Regions from separate parts of the Hydrogenophaga sp. R2 genome, predicted to be linked through region 1. Evidence: predicted binding sites of a transcription regulator. Region 1 holds the regulator's gene; the other holds the start of a gene.
What was found. The regulator NrdR, encoded in region 1, represses ribonucleotide reductase genes. The targets are predictions, from matches to a motif close to CACNANATNTNGTG.
Positions count from the first base shown of each region.

Region 2: the regulator NrdR is predicted to act here: its motif matches at 1,428-1,441, upstream of WD026_RS14760 (ribonucleoside-diphosphate reductase subunit alpha).

Region 1 covers NZ_JBBHZN010000001.1:363,203-366,603, reverse strand. Annotated here, with positions in the region: gene glyA (serine hydroxymethyltransferase) at 1-980, shown strand, start outside; gene nrdR (transcriptional regulator NrdR) at 1,096-1,545, shown strand; gene ribD (bifunctional diaminohydroxyphosphoribosylaminopyrimidine deaminase/5-amino-6-(5-phosphoribosylamino)uracil reductase RibD) at 1,550-2,674, shown strand; gene WD026_RS01800 (pilus assembly FimT family protein) at 2,784-3,113, shown strand; gene WD026_RS01795 (riboflavin synthase) at 3,167-3,401, shown strand, end outside.
Region 2 covers NZ_JBBHZN010000004.1:287,046-290,446, forward strand. Annotated here, with positions in the region: gene WD026_RS14760 (ribonucleoside-diphosphate reductase subunit alpha) at 1-1,305, opposite strand, end outside; gene ampD (1,6-anhydro-N-acetylmuramyl-L-alanine amidase AmpD) at 1,653-2,321, opposite strand; gene WD026_RS14770 (sigma-54-dependent transcriptional regulator) at 2,321-3,401, opposite strand, start outside.

The sequences.
Region 1 (3,401 bases):
ATGCCGCCAACGTGCAGCCGCACTGCGGCGCATCCGCCAACGAGGCCGTCTTCCTGGCCTTCCTCAAGCCCGGCGACACCATCATGGGCATGAGCCTGGCCGAAGGCGGCCACCTGACCCACGGCATGCCGCTGAACATGTCGGGCAAGTGGTTCAACGTCGTGTCCTACGGTCTGAACGCCCAGGAAGAGATCGACTACGAGGCCATGGAAGCCAAGGCCCGCGAGACCCGCCCCAAGCTGATCATTGCCGGCGCGTCGGCCTACAGCCTGCGCATCGATTTCGAGCGGTTTGCGCGCATCGCCAAGGAAGTCGGCGCCATCTTCATGGTGGACATGGCCCACTACGCCGGCCTGATCGCCGCAGGCGTCTACCCCAACCCGGTGCCGCATGCCGACGTGGTGACCTCCACCACCCACAAGAGCCTGCGTGGTCCGCGCGGCGGCATCATCCTGATGAAGGCCCAGCACGAGAAGGCCATCAACAGCGCCATCTTCCCCGGCCTGCAGGGCGGCCCGCTGATGCACGTGATCGCGGCCAAGGCCGTGGCCTTCAAGGAGGCGCTGACCCCCGAGTTCAAGGCCTACCAGCAGCAGGTGATCCGCAACGCCCAGGTGGTGGCCGAGACGCTGACCCAGCGCGGCCTGCGCATCGTGAGTGGCCGCACCGAGAGCCACGTGATGCTGGTCGACCTGCGGGCCAAGGGCATCACCGGCAAGGAAGCCGAGGCCGTGCTGGGCAGCGCCCACATGACCATCAACAAGAACGCCATCCCCAACGACCCCGAGAAGCCGATGGTCACCAGCGGCGTGCGCATCGGCACCCCGGCCATGACCACCCGCGGCTTCAAGGACGAGGAGGCCCGTGCCACCGCGCACCTGATCGCCGACGTGCTCGACAACCCGCGCGACGCGGCCAACATCGAAGCCGTGCGCGCCAAGGTGAACTCCCTGACCGCCCGCTTCCCCGTCTACAAGTGAAGAGGCCCCCACGCTCCACCGCTGCGCGGGTCGCTGCCCCCCGAGGGGGCGCGAATCCGGCTTGGGGCGGCCCGGCGCCGGATTCCATTCGCACCGCTCTGAGCGTCACTGACCGATGAAGTGCCCCTTTTGCGGCCACCTCGAAACCCAGGTCGTGGAGACCCGGGTGTCGGAGGACGCGGACTTCATCCGCCGCCGCCGCCAGTGCGGCCATTGCGAGAAACGCTTCACCACCTACGAGCGTCCTGAGGTGAGCTTTCCGGCCGTGGTCAAGAAGGACGGCCGGCGGGTGGACTATGTACCGGCCAAGCTGCGCGGCTCGTTCGCGCTGGCCCTGCGCAAGCGGCCGGTGAGCACCGAGCAGGTGGACGCGGCGATCGAGCGCATCGAGGAAAAGCTGCTCAACCTGGGCGCTCGCGAGGTACCGGCGGCCCGCCTGGGCGAGATGGTCATGCGCGAGCTCAAGAAGCTCGACAAGGTGGCGTACATCCGGTTTGCCAGCGTCTACCGCAGCTTCGAGGACATCGACGAATTCCGGGCGCTGGTCGACGAGGTCAAGCGCTGATCCCGTGTCGGACACCGACCTGATCCACCTGCAGAGCGCGCTGGATGCCAGCCGGCTCTCGCTCACCCTCTCCAACCCCAACCCGTGTGTCGGCTGCGTGCTCGCAGCACCCGATGGCCGTGTCATCGGCATCGGCCATACCCAGCAGGCCGGCGGCCCGCATGCCGAGGTCATGGCGCTGCGCGATGCAGCGGCCCGCGGCGAGCCGGTGGTGGGCGCCACGGCCCATGTCACGCTGGAACCCTGCTCCCACTTCGGTCGCACCCCGCCCTGCTGCAACGCCCTGATCGAGGCCCGCGTGGCGCGGGTGGTGGTGGCCTGCACCGACCCCAACCCGCTGGTGGCCGGCCGTGGCCTGGACCGTCTGCGCGAGGCCGGCATCACGGTCGATGTGCTGCCACCCGACCATGCCATCGCCCTGGCGGTGCGCGATCTCAACGTCGGCTTCTTCAGCCGCATGGAGCGGGGTCGGCCGTGGGTCCGCATGAAGATGGCGGCGTCGCTGGATGGCATCACGGCGCTGGACAACGGCCAGAGCCAGTGGATCACCGGCCCCGAGGCGCGCGCCGACGGCCACGCCTGGCGCGCGCGCGCCTGCGCGGTGCTGACCGGCATCGGCACCGTGGCCGAAGACAACCCCCGGCTCGATGTGCGCGAGGTGCCGGTGACGCGCCAGCCCGACCTGGTGGTGATCGACTCGCACCTGCGCACCCCGACCGATGCCCGCCTGTTCGAGACGCCCCACGGTGGCCTGCAACGGCGCATCCACCTGTTTCATGCGGTGCGCGACGCAGCGGCCGAAGCCGCACTGCAGTCGCGCGGCGCCCGGCTGCAGTGCCTGCCCGGCGACGGCGGCAAGGTGGATCTGCCCGCCATGATCGATGCGCTGGGCCGGCTGGAGATCAACGAGCTGCACGTGGAAGCCGGCTACAAGCTCAATGGCTCGCTGCTGCGCGCCGGGCTGGTGGACGAGCTGCTGGTGTACCTGGCGCCCCGCCTGCTCGGACAAGGCTCGGGGCTGGCCCACCTGGGGGCGCTGGAGCGCCTGGCCGATGGCGTGAACCTGCGCTGGATCGACACGGTGCCGGTGGGCGATGACCTCCGTCTGCGGGCCCAAGTGGTCCGCTGATCTCACCTGCGCCGAATAACACCCGAGCATTCATCCGCCTGTCGATGGGTCTCATGCATCCATCGAAATGGATACTTTGTAGTTAATACGCGCACCTACAGTGGCGGGCATGAAACAGCCCACCACCCCGCTCCGTTTCGCCTGCGCCCGAGGACTCTCGCTCATCGAGACCATGGTGGCTGTTGCCATCCTGGGCAGTATGGTGGCCATGGCAGCCCCCAGCTTCGCCCGCATCGGCGAGCGCTACCGGGTCAGCGGGGTGCAGTCCGATCTGGAAGCCACCCTGCATGCCGCGCGGGTCGAAGCCGTCACCCCGTCGGGACGGCAGGCGGCCGATGCCTGCGGCACCTTCTGGCTCGACCACACCGGCGCACGCAGCCAGGTGCAGGTGGTCGGGCAGGCGGTGCCCGCCAGCGCCGACGAATGCTGGAGCCGCTGAGCCTGCGGCCCTGATCCGGGCAGGGGGGTCACAAACCCTGCGAAAATACCCGGATGTTTACCGGCATCATCACCGGCGTGGGGCGTATCGCCGACCTCCACGCGCTGGGCAGTTCTTTGGACCACGGCAAGCGACTGAGCATCGAGGCGCCCGCGGGCTACCTGGATGACGTCGGTCTGGGCGACAGCATCGCGCTCAACGGCGCCTGCATGACGGTCACCTCGCTGGACCTGGCCACCCGGCGCTTCACCATCGACATATCGGCCGAATCCCTGGCCCGCACCACCG
Region 2 (3,401 bases), on a different contig from region 1:
CGCCACGGCGGTGTCGTTGACCACCTTGAGGAAGGGCACCACGCCCTGCGATTCGCCGTTGGTGCCCTTGATGTGCGAGCCCAGGGCGCGCACACGGGTCCAGTCGTTGCCCAGGCCGCCGGCGAACTTGGACAGCAGTGCGTTTTCCTTGATGGACTCGTAGATGCCGTCCAGGTCGTCGGGCACGGTGGTCAGGTAGCAGGACGACAGCTGCGAACGCAGGGTGCCGCTGTTGAACAGCGTGGGGGTGGACGACATGAAGTCGAACGAGGAGAGGATCTCGTAGAACTCGATGGCGCGCGCCTCGCGGTCGATCTCGTTCAGCGACAGGCCCATGGCCACGCGCATGAAGAAGGCCTGCGGCATCTCGATGCGGGTCTTGCGCACGTGCAGGAAGTAGCGGTCGTACAGGGTCTGCAGGCCGAGGTAGTCGAACTGCAGGTCACGCTCGGGCTTGAGCGCAGCACCCAGACGGGCCAGGTCGAACTGCATCAGCTTCTCGTCCAGCAGCTCGTTCTCCACGCCCTTCTTGATGAACTGCGGGAAGTACTCGGCATAGCGCTCGCCCATCTGCTCGGCCGGCACGGCCTCGCCCAGGATTTCCTTGGTGATGGTGTGCAGCAGCAGGCGGGCGGTGGCGTAGGTGTAGTCGGGGTCTTTCTCGATCAGGGTGCGGGCGGCCAGGATGGCGGCCTTGTAGACCTCGTCGATGGGCACGCCGTCGTACAGGTTGCGCTTGGTCTCGGCCACGATGGGTTCGGGCTTGACGTCGGCGCCCAGCCCGGCGCAGGCCTGGGCGATCAGGGTCTGCAGTGCCTGCAGGTCCAGCGGCACGCGCTGGCCGCGGTCGATCACGTGCAGCTGTGGCTCGGCTGCCTGGGCCACGGCCTGGCTGGCGCGCTCGCGGGTGCGGCGCTCGCGGTAGAGCACGTAGGCGCGGGCCACTTCGTGGTGACCGCCGCGCATCAGGCCGAGCTCGACCTGGTCCTGCACGTCCTCGATGTGGAAGGTGCCGCCGCCCGGACGCGAGCGCATGAGCGCGCGCACCACGGCCTGGGTGAGCTCGTCCACCGTCTCGCGCACGCTGGCCGATGCCGCGCCCTGGGTGCCGTGCACCGCCAGGAAGGCCTTCATCATGGCCACGGCGATCTTGCTGGGTTCGAAGGACACCACCGCGCCGTTGCGGCGGATGATCTGGTAGTGGGCCAGGACGGAGGCGCTCACGGGCGCTGCGCTGGGGCTCATGCTGCCGGTCGGCATGGCCGAGGGGCTGTGGGTGGTCTGGGGGGTGGTGGCGGTCAGCATGGTTCCTCTTGGGTGTTGTTGTGGGATGTCCGGGGTCTGTGGCCCGGTGCGGGCGGCGTGCCTGCCGCCTTGTGCGGTGCCTGTCGGGTGCTCGTCGGCCTGTAGGGCCGTTCTCGGAAGCACACTATATCTGGTGTCTGTGACCCCTTCAAGCCACTACCTATGGTGTGTGGCCTGCTGCAGTGCAGAAGGCGCGTCGTGCATATTTCGCTGGATAAAAAGCACCCGGACATGGCGTTGCATGCCCCCCGGCGGCATCGCTGGCGCCATGCGATGCCGGGGTCCGATGTTCAATGTCCGTGCGGTCTGCAGACCGTTTTCGCGTGCCAGCCCGCATGGGGCCGGGCTCAGCCGGATGCACCGTCCTGGTGAGGCTGTGGCGGGGTGGCAGCCAGTCCGTGGGTGACCTCGGGAAAGTACCCACGGTCCCAGCCCAGACGGGCCAGGGCGAGCTGTTGCAGATGTGCCCAATCAAACCCTGCGCCGGGGTCAAGTTTGCGACCCGGTGCGATGTGTTCATGCCCTGCCACATGCCGCAGCGGATGGCGCAGGGCCAGCTGCTGCATCAGGCGCACCAGGCGCTGGTACTGCGCCGCCTCGAAGGTGTCGCCCTCCAGGCCTTCGAGCTCGATGCCGACCGAATCGTCGTTGCAGTTCTCGCGCCCCCGCCAGCACGAACGGCCCGCATGCCAGGCGCGCTCGAAGGTGTCGACGAACTGCACCAGCTCGCCGTCGCGGCGGATGAAGAAGTGCGAGGACACTTCCATGCCCCGGATCTGCCCGAAGTAGGGGTGGGCGTCCCAGTCCAGGCGGTTGACGAACAGCTGTTCCACCTCGGGGCCGCCGTACTGGCCCGGTGGCAGGCTGATCGAATGCAGCACCACCAGATCGATGACGGCGCCTGCCGGTCGCGGGCCGAAGTTGGGCGAGGGGCAACGGCGTGCCTCGCGCAGCCAGCCACCGTCCCAGTCGCTCAGGGCCACCGGCCTGCCGGTCTGCCGGGTGTCGATGGACATCAGCGGGCCTCGTCGTCCTCGGGTTCCGGCTCGACCGAGCCGGAGGGCATCACGATGCCCAGCCGCTGGATGCGGTAACGCATCTGCCGCAGGTTCAGGCCCAGCCGGGCGGCAGCGGCGGTGCGGTTGTAGTCGCATTCGCGCAGGGCCTTGAGCAGCACCTGGCGTTCCTTCTCGTCGAGGTAGCGCTGCAGGTCGGACGGAATGGCATCGGGCGGCAGCGTGTCGCTGGTGCCGGCAGGCGCCGGCTGGCGCAGCGGCATGGGATCGGTCGGCGTCTCGTCGAAGGATTCGCCGAAGTCCGGCACGTCCAGCTGATGGCCGTCGCTCAGGGCGAGGGCGCGCTGCAGCAGGTTTTCGAGCTCGCGCACATTGCCCGGCAGTTCACGGCGCCAGAGCCAGTCGCGCGCTTGCGGCGTGAGCTGGGGCACGGGCTGGCCGATGTCCTGGCACAGACGCTCCAGCAGGGCCTGCACCAGGTCGTCCAGGTCGTCGCGGCGTTCGCGCAGGGCCGGGGTGCGCAGCCCGATCACGTTGAGGCGGTAGAACAGGTCCTGCCGGAACTGGCCCGACTGCACCAGGGCCGGCAGGTCGCGGTGGGTGGCACTCACCAGCCGCACATCCACCGCTTCTTCCTGCACGCCGCCCAGGGCGCGCACCCGTCGCTCCTGGATCACCCGCAGCAGCTTGGCCTGCATGGCCAGGGGCAGGTCGCCGATCTCGTCCAGAAAGAGCGTGCCGCCGCGCGCGGCCTGGAAGTAGCCCTCGCGGTCGGCGGTGGCGCCGGTGTAGGCGCCCTTGCGGGCTCCGAAGAATTCGGCCTCGATCAGGTTCTCGGGGATGGCGCCGCAGTTGACCGCCACGAACGGGCCGCTGGCGCGGTGGCTGCAGTCGTGCACCGCGCGGGCCACCAGCTCCTTGCCGGTGCCCGATTCGCCCAGGATGAGCACCGGTGCCATGCTGGTGGCCACCTTCTCGATGCGCGACTTGATCTGCAGGATGCTGGGCGAGCGGCCCACGATGCGCGCGAGCGACTGGACGCCGGCCGGTGGCGGGGGCGCTGCCCGCATCGGTTCGCCC